3 regions of the Paenibacillus sp. 1-8 genome follow, and region 1 is predicted to be linked to each of the others. Evidence: riboswitches for the same ligand, from Rfam matches in the RefSeq annotation. Region 1 holds a riboswitch; each other region holds the start of a gene.
What was found. A riboswitch is a leader RNA that binds a small molecule or an ion and turns the genes downstream of it on or off. The one in region 1 is predicted to bind cyclic di-AMP.

Region 2: another riboswitch for cyclic di-AMP. It lies ahead of AC0WRU_RS12855 (3D domain-containing protein); the one in region 1 lies ahead of AC0WRU_RS00545 (C40 family peptidase).
Region 3: another riboswitch for cyclic di-AMP. It lies ahead of AC0WRU_RS00140 (G5 domain-containing protein); the one in region 1 lies ahead of AC0WRU_RS00545 (C40 family peptidase).

Annotation. Positions count from the first base shown of each region.
Region 1 covers NZ_CM149995.1:134,934-140,328, forward strand. The annotation lists gene AC0WRU_RS00520 (flagellar motor protein MotB) at 1-765, opposite strand, end outside; gene motA (flagellar motor stator protein MotA) at 758-1,552, opposite strand; gene AC0WRU_RS00530 (hypothetical protein) at 1,740-2,033, shown strand; gene AC0WRU_RS00535 (4a-hydroxytetrahydrobiopterin dehydratase) at 2,152-2,451, shown strand; gene AC0WRU_RS00540 (GNAT family N-acetyltransferase) at 2,527-3,033, opposite strand; gene AC0WRU_RS00545 (C40 family peptidase) at 3,337-3,837, opposite strand; cyclic di-AMP (ydaO/yuaA leader) riboswitch at 3,843-3,980, opposite strand; gene AC0WRU_RS00550 (hypothetical protein) at 4,267-5,094, opposite strand; gene AC0WRU_RS00555 (M1 family metallopeptidase) at 5,106-5,395, opposite strand, start outside.
Region 2 covers NZ_CM149995.1:2,829,905-2,835,299, reverse strand. The annotation lists gene AC0WRU_RS12865 (ABC transporter substrate-binding protein/permease) at 1-818, shown strand, start outside; gene AC0WRU_RS12860 (amino acid ABC transporter ATP-binding protein) at 805-1,527, shown strand; cyclic di-AMP (ydaO/yuaA leader) riboswitch at 1,773-1,946, shown strand; gene AC0WRU_RS12855 (3D domain-containing protein) at 1,954-2,622, shown strand; gene AC0WRU_RS12850 (polysaccharide deacetylase family protein) at 2,781-3,587, opposite strand; gene AC0WRU_RS12845 (NADH:flavin oxidoreductase/NADH oxidase) at 3,891-4,913, shown strand; gene AC0WRU_RS12840 (PspA/IM30 family protein) at 5,019-5,395, shown strand, end outside.
Region 3 covers NZ_CM149995.1:28,194-33,588, forward strand. The annotation lists gene AC0WRU_RS00130 (HD domain-containing protein) at 1-860, shown strand, start outside; gene AC0WRU_RS00135 (TatD family hydrolase) at 903-1,673, shown strand; cyclic di-AMP (ydaO/yuaA leader) riboswitch at 1,875-2,157, shown strand; gene AC0WRU_RS00140 (G5 domain-containing protein) at 2,427-3,575, shown strand; gene rnmV (ribonuclease M5) at 3,723-4,268, shown strand; gene rsmA (16S rRNA (adenine(1518)-N(6)/adenine(1519)-N(6))-dimethyltransferase RsmA) at 4,276-5,160, shown strand; gene yabG (sporulation peptidase YabG) at 5,310-5,395, shown strand, end outside.

The DNA.
Region 1 (5,395 bases):
TACGGAAATTTCGACACGGCGGTTTTTGGAGCGTCCTGGACCATCCTGATTGCTTGCTAGTGGACGATACTCACCATAACCGATGGATACAAATTTGGTTGGATCAAGCTGCGGATTGAGCAGCAAAATGCGCAAGAAATTCAGAGATCGTTTGGCACTCAAATCAAAGTTGGACGGAAACTGACTACTGGAAATCGGCACATTATCTGTATGGCCTGATACGATGACATCATATCCGGGAAATTGCTGGAGCATGCTGGAGATGGACTTGGCCAGCTTTCGTGCTTCCGGTTTTACCTCAGCCTGACCCGATGAAAACAAGGCGTTATCGCTAATGGTGATCATGAGCTGGGATTGGTTCAGCTTCGTATTGAGCAGCGGAGTCAGACCATTATTTTCAATATACTGATCCATCTGCTTTTTGAGCTTTTTCAAATCTTCTTCTTCCCGCTGGGCGAGTTGCTTTTGCAGCTCCGCCGTAGAAGTGGCTTTAGACTTTATAGGTTGTGTTACCTGTTCTTTATTTTTGCCCATATCTGCGGATTGTGACGATGGATTGGCGGCAGAGTGATCCAGTATGCCAGTGCCGCCACTAAAAGCCGCACTCATGGATTGAGCCATAGTTTCAAATTTTTTGGCGTCGAGTGCACTCATCCCGAATAAGACGATGAAAAGAGCTAGCAGAAGGGTCATCAAGTCGGAATATGGCAACAGCCAGCTTTCGTCGGCATGCTCCTCGTGCGGTTCATGTCTTTTTTTACTCACCGGAATCCCCATCCTTCTCGGTCAGGGTAGCCCGTTCGGTCGGAGTCAGGAATATCGTCAGCTTCTGGCTGATCGCAATGGTGGATATACCTGATTGAATCGACAGCAGGCCTTCGACCATCATCAATTTAAGCTCTACTTCTTTTTTGGATAACCGTTTCAGCTTGTTGGACATTGGATGCCACAGGACGTAACCTGTAAAAATACCGAGCAACGTCGCAATAAAGGCAGCCGCGATGGCATGAGACAGCTTTTCCATGTCACTAAGGTCGGCTAGAGCGGCAATCAGACCTACGACGGCACCGAGTACCCCGAGCGTCGGAGCGTACATACCAGCTTGAGAGAAGATCAGCGCGCCTGAGCGGTGTCGATCCTCAGTAGCATTAATGTCCTCCATTAGAACATCTCGTACGAATTCCTGATCATTACCATCAATAATCATACGCATACCACCACGCATAAAGGGATCGTCGATCTCCTCTACCTTGGATTCCAGTGCAAGCAGACCTTCGCGACGGGTAATGGATGCCCATTCGGTAAACGTGCCGATGAGCTCTTTACGTTCCAAAAGCTTTTGTTCCGTGAAAATAACCTTGAACAGTTTTGGAATCCGTTTGATTTCTGCCATTGGGAAGGCCATAAAAATACTTGCTGCTGTTCCGACAAAAATAATCATGTAAGCAGCGGGATTGTTGACCAAGTTGATCACTGGCGCGCCTTTGAGAATCATCCCGACGACCAATGACATAATCCCGAGTACAAGTCCGATAATGGTTGAAATTTGCATGATACACCTCATCCATGAGAATAGATTTTGAATCCTTTCATGCCGCCGGGGTCGTCCTTGCCCCAGGCACGTCATTACAAGACGGATTATAGTATTTATCGACAAAACTCTCTTTTTTGTTAAGTACGAATTTCCGGTATAATAAGGTGATTATTTAATGAATGGTGGAAGAATTGGAGGAAATGGCATGGGAGTGAAGCACGGACGGGAGTATGAACAAATTTTGAACGATTTGACAGAGGCTGTGGGACACATTCCGGATAGCTATGAATTTTTCGAAATGGAAGCAGAAGATTGGGGCAGGTTGGACCCGGCAGGGCGTCAGGAAGTCAATGAAGCGCTGGCGGAAGACCTGTTTTATGCGCTGGGTACAGAGCCCGTTATCGCTGTGGGCAGCGGCGTTGTCATCTATGAACCGGAGCAGCACCGTATCTATGTGCTCATTGGAGATGAGGAGCTGACGTCGGTACCTTTGATTTGAGCAGGCCGTCTTATGGATTTATCAACGGGGCCGTGGTAATATGGACACCAATATATCGTAGTTTTGGTCGCATTCAAGCGGCTGAAAGGCTTCCGTATAAACGGGGAGGAGTCGTATCATGCCTTTTACACAAGAAGAGATTGAAGCACATCTGGAGAAGCTGGAGGGCTGGGAACTGGAGGAAGGACGATGGATTGTCCGGAAATATAATTTTTCCAGTTTTATGAAAGGGATTGCATTCGTGGATGAAGTTGCTGCTATATCGGAAGCATTTAATCATCATCCATTTATTACGATTGATTATAAGACCGTGACCCTGCGTTTAACCTCCTGGGATGACGGTGGCATTATGGCCGTGGATATTAAGGAAGCCCAACAATATAATGAAGCTTTTGAGAAAATGCGTAGCAGTCATTGAACTGATCATGGTCTGCCGTATGATAAAAGCGCCTTCGATATACAACAATGCCGTTGTATGCCGAAGGCGCTTTTATCATAGAACACGAGGCTGGTGGTCGGGATGATATACCATACAATGAAATGGCTTCTTGCCATCGGGAGTCTGACGTTCATAGGTATCCGTAAGCTCAAATCCGGCTGCCTTGTAAGCCCGAATGGCGCGCCCATTCCAGGTCAGCACCTCCAGATCAATTTCATTCTCCGGGTTGCGTCGTCTGGCTTCCTCGGCAATGGCACGGACAAAATCGGCGCCTCTGCCATGTCCACACAATTCGGGGTGCATTCCCAGACCCAGCCGGGTCACGCTAATCATTGGGAAATATTGAGCAAATCCGGTTAGTGTGTTCTCGTCATCCAGTACGGCAACATATTGCTCTTGGCGAAGCGTGGGGCTTCCAAATTCGACTTCAAGCGCCTTCATTTGTTCCCAAGGTAGCCAGCCGTATATGTTGTAGGGTGGATCATAGCGCCACTCACATATCGCAGCCGCCTGCTGCTCGTCCATCGGTACGATCCGGTAGTTAGATATTGAGGCCGGCATGTCTTCCCATCCTCCTTTTACAAGTACTTAAACCATTAACAACAGATTGTAGACAAGTTGTTGGGGATTGGCAAGCGTGTTTATTTCATACCCAAGTCGGGTATACATTCAATAAGAAGGCTTTACTGTTCATATGCTCCCCCAGCCGTGACGGTAAGACCGACGATGTTCACAGAAACTGAAACCTTTTGAGGTGCCAGTTCGTCAGTAACGATAACGTTTCTGATGTTGTGGACATAAAAAACCGCAATTCGATTCCGTCCAGAATCAAATTGCGGCTCAGGGTTAGCTTGCTGTCGTTAGTTATTCTACGTTGTCGTCATCAGGAACTTCAGAAGCTACGGCGTGGTAAGCGTCTGTGCTCATAATTCTTTTTGCACCAACATAGCGGTTAGCGTAATAGTTTTCGTTCAGTGAGCTAACAATTACACCACGTGAAGTTGAGGAGTGGGCAAATTTCCCTTCACCTACGAAGATACCTACATGGGAAATGCCTCTTCCTGTGGTGTTGAAGAATACCAGGTCACCAGGTCTCATTTCATCGCGGGATACGGAAGATCCCATTTTGAATTGTGATCCGGATTGATGGGGCAGATTAATTCCCAGTTTTTGATATACATACATTGTGAAGCCGGAGCAATCGAACCCGTCGAGTGTAGTGCCTCCGTTTCTGTAGTTCGTTCCTTTGGCATCTTGGATGACCTGGTCCATCTTAGAGTCTGCAAATGCACTTCCTCCACCGAATGTAAAAGATGTAAAGGCAATGGCGAGACTCATGGCTGCGATCGTTAGCTTCTTCTTCAAAAAAAATATACCCCTTCCAATGCCTGCGAGGTTAGCTTAAGGATTCGGTAGAAGGTTCCCCTATGACCACTCTGTTGCGAGATCAATTCACCCAAACTGGTTCCCCCGCTTCCCAGGTGCCAGGAATTAGGCTTAACTTAAGATGTGCACCTTGGAGAGCAGTATTCACGATAACGATGTTTTGAAGGTAAAGGTTACAATAAAGATTACAAAGTTGTTACTATCAGTTCACTGCGATTATTGTAACAAAGTCGGCTGGCTTTGGCAAATGTTTCATCGCAAAAAGTTACAAAAAAAATCCGCTCCCTTTATCGCGGGAACGGATTTTGTTAAGAGTATTCAGTTATGTGCCGTTTGCCTGGATATGAATGGAGATGGATAGTTGTCTTTGGACAGCCAGAAATTGCTCGGGAGGAACGGAGTGAAGGTTCAACCTCTGCCGGAGATATCGGTATGCCATAGTCGGTACTGTGAACTGATGTGCCATAGCCTGACCAGACTGGTAACAAAATGATACGTTTGCTGGAGAATGAGTGCCAGCATGCCAGTCCAAATCATCGCCATCGTGCCGAATAGACCAAGGACGAGCAGTACACCTGCACCGAGCAGAAGCGAAATACCGATAGCCGGGAGGATTTGGCGAAAGAAGGCAAGCAGCGACGATAGTATGGCGTGACCACCTACGGTGCCTAGCTGCATGTACAGGATGCACTGGCGGATGAACCAGCCATAAGCAATCCAACCGATGGCATAGGGCAGAACATGCAGGAGATAGGTGGGAGATTGCAGCGTCCCTGCTACGATAGGGTAGAGCTTTGGCACCACCCAGAAAGCAGGGAGCAGCAGGAGTCCAAGCTCGATGACGTAATAGATCAGCGATGACAAGCCATGACGTTTCATTCCACGGAAAAAAGACAGACTTTGCGGCTCGGTCGCATGGGTATGCAGACTTTGGTATATTCCCGCCCGGATGAAGGGGGTAATCAGTGTACGCAGCACCGTTGCCCCCAGTAGTATCCACAGATACATATGAACCTCTCGGTTGTCCGTCAGGGCAATCTGGCTCTCCATCCAAAACAACGTCTGTCCCAGTTCATTTTGACCCTGATCGGGGTAGCGCAGCAGCAGGGGAGTAACGGCGGATTGTACCAGTCGATAGAGAAAAACGCCCCATAGCAGTCGATACAGAAACAGAATGATGACAATATAAAATTGTATGCGCACAAGCGCCCAGCCTTCTTTTATAACAGTACGCATCTATAGACACCTCACCATGACAGACTTCCAAGCAGTGTCTCCAGCAGCTTGGTTACACTTATACTCCAACGGGTCTGGGTTTTTTCGTTCAGTTCGGCCTTCAGGCTGTTGTTGATATGCTTATTCTCCAGCGCAATCGTGTACAGCGGATCAACAATCACATGGGAGACCGGAGATGCACTTTTTAGTCGATAGGTTGTGCTTTTGCCCGTGCCGTCCCATGCCTTGAACATCGTTGTGCCGTCCTTGAAGGTAAATTGAACAGGGACCTTGGGATAATCCGCCCCTTTTTTGCTGAGTG
Region 2 (5,395 bases), 2.7 Mb from region 1:
ATGCAGGAGCAGATACAGCTGTAGGTATTCGTAAGGGAAATACTGAACTGCTGGCATCTGTAAATAAAACGTTGGCTCGGCTGAAAGCAGACGGGGCTATTGAAAAGTTTTCTACAGAAGCGAGTGCGCTCTCTGCGGATCGACAGGCTTCTTCCCATAATATTGTGGATATTTTCTGGAAATATCGCAGTTTATACGCTACGGGTATCGGCTACACGTTGTTGCTGTCTGCCCTCGGGGTACTATTCGGATTTATCATTGGTCTGATCATTTCTCTGTTGCGGATGAGCGGTGTACGCATCATTGAGTGGTTGAGTACAGCGTACGTGGAGGTACTGCGTGGCACACCTATGCTGGTACAGCTTATGATCATCCATTACGGGGTTGCTTTGACGCTGGGCGTCAATTTTTCGCCACTCCAGTCCGGTATTATTACGTTATCACTGAATAGCTCGGCATATCTGGCTGAAATTTTCCGTGCAGGTATTCAGGGAGTAGACCGTGGTCAGATGGAAGCAGCCCGTTCACTCGGTATGGGACGAGGCAAAGCTATGCGTCACGTCATTTTACCGCAAGCGTTCAAGTCCGTACTGCCTGCCATCGGCAATGAGTTTATTACGATTATTAAAGAATCATCCATCATTTCTACCATCGGTATGGTGGATATTATGTATCAGGCCCAAGTCATTAAGAACATTACCTACGAAGGACTAAGTCCATTCTTAATCGCGGCCGCTATTTATTTTGTAATGACATTCAGCTTGTCGAAGCTGTTGGGTTTATGGGAAAGGAAGTTGAGAGCCAGTGATCACCGTTAAACAACTGCGTAAATCGTTCGGCAAAAATGAAATTTTAAAAGGCATTAATGTAGATATTGCCAAAGGCGAGGTTGTCGTCGTCATTGGACCGAGTGGCTCGGGAAAAAGTACATTTTTGCGTTGTATGAATCTGCTGGAGCAGCCGACTGACGGGGAGATTCTGTTTGAGGGTGAGTCGATTACGGCTCGTGGTCACAACATTAATGCGACTCGTGAGAAAATGGGGATGGTGTTCCAGCATTTCAATCTGTTCCCGCACAAAACGGTGCTGCAAAATCTGACGCTTGCGCCGACTCAGGTTAGAGGCCAGGCAGCAAAGGAAGCGGAGAAAATTGCGTTGGGGCTGCTGCGCACCGTTGGACTTGAAGACAAAAAAGACACCTATCCAAACCAGTTGTCCGGTGGACAGAAACAGCGGATTGCAATTGCACGTGCCTTGGCGATGCAGCCGCATGTGATGCTATTCGATGAGCCGACCTCCGCCTTGGACCCTGAAATGGTCGGAGAGGTGCTGGACGTGATGAAGAAGCTGGCTGAGGGTGGCATGACGATGGTCATCGTAACGCATGAGATGGGCTTTGCCCGCGAGGTAGGTGACCGGATTATCTTTATGGATAACGGTCAAATTGTGGAGCAAGGTACACCGGAGCAGGTTTTTGGTACTCCAAGCCATGATCGTACTCGGGATTTTCTTGCCAAGGTTTTATAAGAAATGAGCTTTTAAAGCTATGAAGCAAGCCCTCCACGACGGAAGTTTGACGGGAGGGCTTATTCTTTTTTTTGTCATATCCTTTCAGATTTTTATTACCTTTTTCGATTTTTTGATGACAAAATTGTAACGGATATAGTATGATGTTCAAGGTTCCCAACAATTTCATGCAGATTAGGTTACAAAATTGTGATACTATGCAATGAGCCAAAACTTACCGGGGCAGCAAACAGCCAGACAGACGCTGAATGCGGGACCCAAAACCATGGGAAGTGCGGGGGACGTAACAACGGCAGTCACTTCTGATCCGTCTTCATACGAAGGGATGGAAGGTGCCTAGGGGTGAATTGCATTAAGCATAGGGCTTCTCCTGAGTCCGAATCCGACAGCTAACTTCGCAGGCATATTAGAGGAGGTACATATCTTTTGAAACATCTGAAACGTATTGGAAAAACAATGAAATTTGCAGTGCTGGCCGCAGCTATCGCAGGATTGGCACAGACAGCAGGGGTAGCTGACGCCGCTTCGCTTCATACCGCCAGGGAAGGTGATACCTTCTTTTTGCTTGCTCAGCGTTACGGGGTATCTGTAGAGGATCTGCAAAAGGAGAACCCGGATGTTGCTGCCAGCAATATATATGCAGGAGTACAAATTAAGGTTCCGGATGAGAACAAGGTAAAGGTCTCTTCGGATTCGAAGCCTCAGCTTTTGTCCGAGAAAGAGCCAGCAGGTGACGGTCAACAGGTTGAAGCATGGGGCAAAACATTTAGCTACAGCAAAGTAGTTGACGTGAAGGCCACAGCGTATTCCGCAGCAGCCTGTGAAAATGGAAAATGGGGAGCGGTGGACTATTTCGGAAATCCGCTTAAGCTCGGTACGATTGCTGTAGATCCAAGCGTAATTCCTTTAGGTACGAAAGTACTGGTTACAGGCTATTCCCATCCAGGGCTGCCGGATCAATCTTTTGTAGCGGTAGCACGCGATAAGGGCAGCGCCATTACAGGGAAACGGATTGATATTTTCATTCCGGGTAGCCCATCTTTTGTGAATGACTTTGGTTTTCAAAATGTGAAGCTGTACGTCATTGATAAATAGACTGTATAAGCCAATGAATTATATTTACATAATATATATTATGTAAACCAATATCAAATAACTTAATCGCCGATCCTAATTCATATGGGCTTTGTCGAATAAAAAAGGGCTGTCTTGACGAGCAGAATGCATCTGCTGGTAAGACAGCCCTTTTACTATTATTTCCGCTCCGAGGTGTGAAGTAGCCGTGGAACCGTGACAAATTTGTAGCCCTTGGCTTTCAGCGACTGAATGAGACCCGGCAGGGATTGAACTGTGCCTTTCAGGTTGGAGCTTTGACCTCCACCTGCGTGCATTAAAATGATGGAGCCTGGTCCGGTAGCAGGAATTACATTACGCTGAATTTGTGTTTTACTCAGTCCCTTCCAATCGAGGGAGTCTACGTTCCAATTTACAATCATGTAGCCGTGACGACGCGCCCACTGGATCTGAGGCTCCGTTATTTCACCATAGGGCGGGCGAATCAGCTTGGGTCGAAAGCCGACGGTGGCCTCCAAAATATGTTCTGTTTTCTTAATCTGGTTGCGAAAGCGCTCCGGTGAAGCCTTCCTAAAATCCGGGTGGGTATAGGAATGGTTGCCTATGGCATGGCCTTCACGTATGATACGGCGAATCATGCCCGGGTGTTTTTCCGCACGGTGACCGACGATAAAGAAGGTGGCTTTGATACCATTCGCGTGCAAAATGTCCAGAACCTGCGGCGTATACCGGGAATCGGGCACGTCATCAAAAGTTAGGGCAATTTGCTGAGTATGCGGGCCGCACATTTTAAAAATATCCGCATGTTTTTTTCGAAGCATGGCTAATGTAGGAGTGGCTCGTTCTCTGCTCTTATGTGCTAAAGAAGCAACAGTCGCTTCCTTGGGAGGGTTCGTTCCAATATCGGGAGGCGCATCCGCGTGAACGGGAAAACTCGAAAATGCTAGTAACAGTGCCATGATTGGCCATATTCCCCTGTACGGCATATGTATCCCCCTTTCCGTGCAGTGGTACCTTCTTTCGCTTTCATTTATTATGTACCTGACATGTTGAAATTATGCCGCTGAACAGGTTAGACTATTGAGTGGCTGAGTTGAAATGCAGCACAATACGGATGTAAGTGCAGATCACGAAGCTAAACGCACATATTCTATTAAACCTGACCGAAAACAACAGCATTTTCGCAAGTTTTAGCCTTTTAATGGATTCGGTATCCAGTGATAGCTGGTGTATAATGAGGTTGGAATTCATATTGTACAGAGTTGGAATTAAAGGAAGGATGGATAAAAGTGACCGACTTGTTTACTCCTTATCAATTAAAGGGACTTTCTTTAAAAAACCGGATTGTAATGCCCCCTATGTGCCAATATAGTGTGGAGGCCAAAGATGGAAAGCCAAATGATTGGCATCATGTCCATTATGTTAGCCGGGCAGTAGGTGGTACCGGGCTGATTATTGTGGAAATGACGGCGGTCCACCCGGATGGACGTATTACAGATCATGATCTGGGCATTTGGAGTGACGAGCATATTCCTGCATACCGTAAAATAGTGGAAGAAGTCCACAAGTACGGTGCCAAAATCGGAATTCAATTAGGTCATGCCGGACGAAAGGCTGAAGATGCCGACTTGCCTGTTGCACCGTCCTCGATTGCTTTTAGCGATCGTTTCAAGGAGCCGCATGCTTTGACGACAGTCGAAGCCAGGGAGCTGGTTCAGGCTTATAGGGAAGGCGCGCGCCGCGCGGTGGAAGCCGGGTTTGATACGGTAGAAATTCATGGCGCACACGGTTATCTGATCCATCAATTTCATTCACCTTTAACGAATACCAGAGAAGATGAGTATGGACAGGATCTATCGCTGTTCGGTGTTGAAGTGATTCAGGCTGTTAAAGAGGTACTTCCGTCTGATATGCCTGTGTTGATGCGGATATCCGCCAAAGAGTATGTCGAAAACGGATATAATGTGGAATACATAGCGGGCACAGGGGAACGATATCGTGATGCAGGTGTGGATATTTTTCACATCTCCTCTGGTGGCGAGGGGCCAATTGGTTCTAACGGCGGTCCATCTGCGCGAGCGGGATATCAGGTGGATTTGGCACATAAAGTACGTGAAAAGCTGAATGTTCCTGTAATCGCTGTCGGTCTGCTGGACGATTATGAGGATGCCCGGCGGGTGATTCAGCAAAAAGAAGCTGATCTGGTAGCGATAGGACGCGCTATGCTGCGCGATCCGTATTGGGCGTTGCATGCATCGCGGGATCTGAAAGTACAGGCGGATATCCCGGAGCCATACTTGCGTGGTTTCTAAAATGCACTTTATCAGATAATATTTTTGAAACTCTATTTGCAAAGCTTGCGTAAACATGTGTACAGAGCTTAAAATTTAAGCATTCAACTCTAGGAGGAACTTCACATGTCTATTTTCAAACGTTTAAGAGATCTTACGATGTCCAATATCAACTCCATTATTGACAAGGCCGAAGATCCAATTAAAATGACGGATCAATACATTCGTGATATGCAAGAGGACTTGGAGGATGCAGAGAAAGCCGTAGCCGCTCAGATTGCCATTGAGAAGAGATTCAAACAGCAATATGAAGAGCAGGCCGCTTTGGTGAAAAAACGCGAAGAGCAGGCTCATACGGCAGCAAAAGCGCAAAATGTGGATCTGGCTCGCCGCGCGTTGGAAGAAAAGAAATCTGCTGAGCAAAAAATGACCGAGTTCAAGACGGGCTACGAGCAGAATAAAGCGGCAGCCGATAACCTGCGTGGTAAGCTGGATGAAATGCG
Region 3 (5,395 bases), 110 kb from region 1:
AGCTTCCTGCGAAGGTGGCTGCGGTAATTGCCAAAACGTACGACAAGCCGATTGTCGTAAACCTGGTCACAAGCCCACTGGATGCGGACCGTATGGATTATTTGCTGCGGGATGCGCACTCAACAGGCGTCAATTATGGCACCATAGATCTGGATCGTATTTTACGGCTACTGCGTCCTCATAATGGAAGAATTGTTGTGAAGGAGTCAGGCATGCATGCTGTAGAGGATTATCTGATGTCGCGCTATCAGATGTATTGGCAAATTTATTTTCACCCTGTAACGCGCAGCTCGGAAATTTTATTACGTAAAATCTTCAAGCGGGCGAAGGAGCTATTTAGAAACGGATATGAGTTTAGTTTTCTGCTGGAGCCATTGCCAGACCTCTTTCGGGGAGAGCTTACGGTGGAACAATATTTGATGCTCGATGAGTCTTTGATTCAGACAGTGTTCAGTCAGTGGAAACGGGAAAAGGACGAGATTTTAAGTGATTTGAGTACCCGTTTTATGGATCGCAAGCTGTATAAATATGTAGAGATCGAAAATATGGATACAGATACCATTGACAACATTAGGACAGCGCTGGAGCTGGTTGGTTTGCACCCGGAATATGATCTGGAAATTGATTTTCCGACGGATCTTCCTTATGATGTGTTTCGGCAGGGTGGCTCGACGGACAACCAGATTTTACTGCTGGGACGTAAAGGAGAAGTGAGAGAAATTTCCGAAGTGTCGGAAATTGTACGCTCCATTAGCGGCATTCATCGGGGTAAATATCACATGTACTATCCCCAAAACAAATTGGATGGGGTAAAGGACAAGCTTCCTGCCGAAATAATGAATTATTTTGTCAAACAATAGACAATTATATGCCAAATAAAGTAATAAAGGAGACGAAAAACTTTGAATTTATTCGACACTCACACTCATTTGGATGCGCCGCAATTTGACGAAGACCGCGAAGAAGTTATAGCACGCGCTGTCGAATCGGGAGTGACCCGAATGATTAATATCGGATTTAACCGTGAGACCATTCCGTCTACCATGAAATTGGCCGAAACGTATGATTTTATTTATGCGGCAATTGGATGGCATCCACAGGATGCGATCACGATGCAGGAAGGCGATCTGGAATGGATTGCATCGTTATGCAGTCATAAGAAAGTCGTGGCGATCGGGGAGATTGGTCTGGATTATTATTGGGACACATCACCGAAGGATGTACAGCATCGGGTGTTACGCAACCAGATTGGACTGGCTCGTGAGCTGAACATGCCTATTGTCATCCATAACCGGGATGCGCATGAAGATATTGTTAAGATTTTGCGTGAAGAAAAAGCGAGTGAGGTAGGAGGAGTGATGCACTCCTTTTCCGGGAGCTGGGAGACGGCTAAAATGGTGCTGGATATGGGCTTTCACCTCTCCTTTGGCGGGCCGATAACGTTCAAAAATGCCAAGCAGCCAAAGGAGGTACTGGCACAGGTACCGCTGGACCGTCTGCTCATTGAAACGGACGCTCCCTACCTGACGCCCCATCCGTTCCGCGGGAAGCGAAATGAGTCCGCACATGTGGGACTGGTCGCAGAGGCGGCTGCCCAAATCAAGGGAATAGCGGTGGAGGAATTAGTGTCAATAACGACCCAAAATGCCTTGGAACGATTTGACATTAAGTAAAAAAGTGAAGAAATCAATCAAAATAATGAGATAGACGAAGCTAATCATGAATTTGTTGCAGGAAACTCGAGAATATTACAATATTTTAACCGAATATTTTAGAAAATGTACTTGAAACCTGCTTTACAACATGCATAGAAACAGGATATCATCTTTTCAGTGAATTGTTGTTTGAATGTAAACACCAACAGCTCATTTCATGAACCAGTCTCGCTGAGTCCCTTTTACAGGGAACGGGGGAACCGATATGGCTTACAGTACGTCCGGTGTATGGGCAAGAAGGGAACGTCTCTTCCGCCAGCCGGCTCGACCTAGATTCTTTTCCCGGATGGGATTGAACAGGTGGAGGGGCCGTATTTCGATTTCTTTCTGGGTCTTCGGGGTGAATGTGAAGGCGACCGCCATGAGCGGTTGACCCAAGCTAGGGCGTCTCTCTACGTCCGAACCCGACAGCTAACCCCGTAAGCGTAACAAGAGAGAAGCCATCTCGTGCATGATTTTTCCGCATATTCGCACATGTCGGAAGCCACGAAAGAGCTCTCTAGTCTCTTTCTCTGGCTTTTTTTGTTGTGAATAAAAGAAAATCTGTCATCATACTGTGATTAAACAGGGGAGGACAGCATGCCGCGAAGACGGGTACATGGTGCAGGACAGCCGCAGTACGGGCTTGTCTTGTAGAAAATCTGTTATAGTCACGTCAATCTCAACTATGTCTTACTCCAGACGGCGGGCTATGTAAGGAGGACGGAGGAAATGGGCATTTTCCAAAAAGAGGAGACCCATGAGTCACGCTCATCCAGCATGTCTTACGTATTGCGTTGGAAGCAAGAAAATGTGCGCCAGGCTGCCTTGGTTGCTATTTTTCTAATCGCACTAACGATTATGATTTCAATTCTGGTGTACACTCAATCTAAAAAACAGGTCTTTTTTGTCATCGACGGTAAGGCATCTGCGGTAGAAACCCGGGAATCCAAGCTCCAAGATTTGCTCAAAGAGCATTCGATTTCACTTCAGCCGCATGATACGGTTTCGATGCCGCTGAACGGAGCAGTTCAGGATGGGGATCGCGTAGTTATCAAACGTGCCAATCAGGTCAAAGTATCTTCAGCCAATGAAACGAAGAAGCTGTACACAACAGAAAATACAGTAGAGGGTGCCATTCGCACCTCGGGCTATAAATTATCGTCAAATGATAAAGTTTACCCTGCTCTGGATGCCTCTGTTTCGTCTAACATGGATATAAAAATCGTCCGTGTGAAGAAACAGCAGGTCGAACAGAAGCAACAGGTGCCTTATCAGGTCATCAAAACGGCCGATCCGAGTCTCTATAAAGGCGATAATCGGGTCATCCAAAGCGGTAAAACGGGTGTTGTGGTCCAGCATGTTCAAAAGGTATACCATGACGGAAAATTGGTATCCAAGCAACTGGTAAACAAGGAAGTCGCGCAAAATCGTGTGGATAAGGTGATTGCGGTAGGAACGAAGAAAAAACCGGTCGTTCTGGCTGCTTCCGTCGGTCCCGAAGATGCCGTTAAGGCAACACGGGTTAGTTCGGGCAATGCTGTCCGTAAATCAGGTGTGAATTTCAAATACAGTAAAGTATTACAAAACGTCTCCATGACGGCGTATTCCTCACAGGAGTCAGGTATCGGTACACGTACCGCATCCGGCACGCGTGTCACGGAAGGGCGCACCATTGCTGTCGATCCAAGTGTGATTCCAATCGGCTGGTGGGTGTATATTGAAGGGGTGGGCTTCCGCCGTGCGGAGGATACCGGTGGCGCGATTAAAGGCCACAAAATCGATGTGTATTATGAGAGTTTGAGTCAAGCCAATCAGTTTGGTCGGAAGCACGGAAAAACCGTATATGTGATTGGACCCGTGAAGCCTGAAATTAACTAAAAACGTGTTGTATATGTTTGGGTCAATGCGATACTATTAACATCATAGTTATGCCATGCTAAGAAGAGGATATCCTCTTCTTATTTTGTTTTCAAAAGCAGGGAAAGATGAATATAGCTTACTGTGTAGTAGTGGAGGGAAACGCAAATGATCAAGGAAGTGATCGTGGTAGAGGGTCGGGATGATACGGTGGCTATTCGTCGTGCTGTCGAGGCGGATACGATAGAAACGGGCGGCTCCGCCATCAATAAAATGACGCTGCGCAAAATTGCGTTGGCACAGGAGCGGCGGGGTGTCATTATTTTGACCGATCCCGATCATGCAGGGGAGCGCATCCGCAAAATTATCGCCTCCAAGGTGCCCGGTTGCAAGCAGGCCTTTATACCGGAGGCGGAAGCGACGCGCAAAGGGGATATTGGCGTAGAGAATGCCTCGCCTGAAGCGATCAGACACGCTCTCGCACGGGTGCATACGACGGTGGAAGGGGCTGATCCTCTAATCGATTGGGCGGATCTGATTGACGCCGGACTTATCACCCACCCAAATGCTGCTGCACGGCGTATGGCTTTGGGTAATGTGCTGGGTATTGGTTACTGTAACGGTAAGCAGCTACATAAACGGCTCGCTGTGTTCCAGATCAGCCGTGAGGAATTTGCCGGTGCGCTGGCACAAATTGAAAGTGAAGGATTGTGATATCCGTATGACAGGGATTCAAGATATAGCAACACCGCGGCGCACGAAGGAGATTATTCAGCGGCACGGGTTTTCGTTCAAAAAGAGTTTGGGACAAAATTTTCTGATTGATCAAAATATTCTGAACAAGATCGTGAATGCTGCGGGATTGGACGATACGAAGGGTGCACTTGAGATCGGTCCGGGGATTGGCGCTTTGACCGAGAAGCTGGCGCAATCAGCCAAGGTAGTTACTGCTGTCGAGATTGACCAGCGGCTCTTACCTATTCTCGAAGAGGTACTGGCCCCTTATGAGCATGTGAAGGTACGCCACGGAGATGTGCTGAAGCTGGATTTGCGCGAGGTATTCGCTTCCGATTTTGCCGGGGTCAGTAAAGTGAGCGTCGTCGCTAATCTGCCGTACTACGTCACTACACCGATCCTGATGAGGCTGTTGGAGGACAAGCTCCCTCTGGAGAATATCGTCGTCATGATCCAAAAGGAAGTGGCTGAGCGTATGGCTGCGTCTCCTGGGACGAAGGATTACGGCAGTTTGAGTATTGCAGTGCAATATTACAGCGAACCTGAACTGGTCTGCATCGTACCGAATACAGTGTTTATTCCTCAGCCGAATGTAGAATCGGCGGTCATCCGTCTGCGTGTGCGGGAAGTGCCTCCGGTAGAGGTGGTGGACGAGCAGCATTTCTTCGAAGTCGTTCATGCTTCCTTTGCTCAACGTCGCAAGACCATTTCGAATAACCTGAAAAGCCGCTTCTTTACCAAAGAGAACAGGGACACGCTGGAGCCGCTGTTGCTTCAGGCAGGCATAGAGCCTTCCCGTCGGGGCGAGACGCTGAGTATCGAGGAATTTGCGCGTCTGAGCGCGGTACTGCTGAAGGCCGGGATTTCCTAACCTGACGCACAAGCGACCGCTTAGCAGCAGTCAGAGGGCGTCTGGCTGCGCTTTGCACGGTTGTGGCTTGCTTGCATAAGCTCCAGAGCATGAATAAGGAACCAAACTGTGCATTCACCCATACGATATGGGAGGGGTGATACAGTGTGATGATTTTAGGAGACTTGGTCGTTCGAAAATCGTACGGCGGAGATGTCACGTTTCGCGTTGAGGACATCCAGCGGGATAAAGTGAT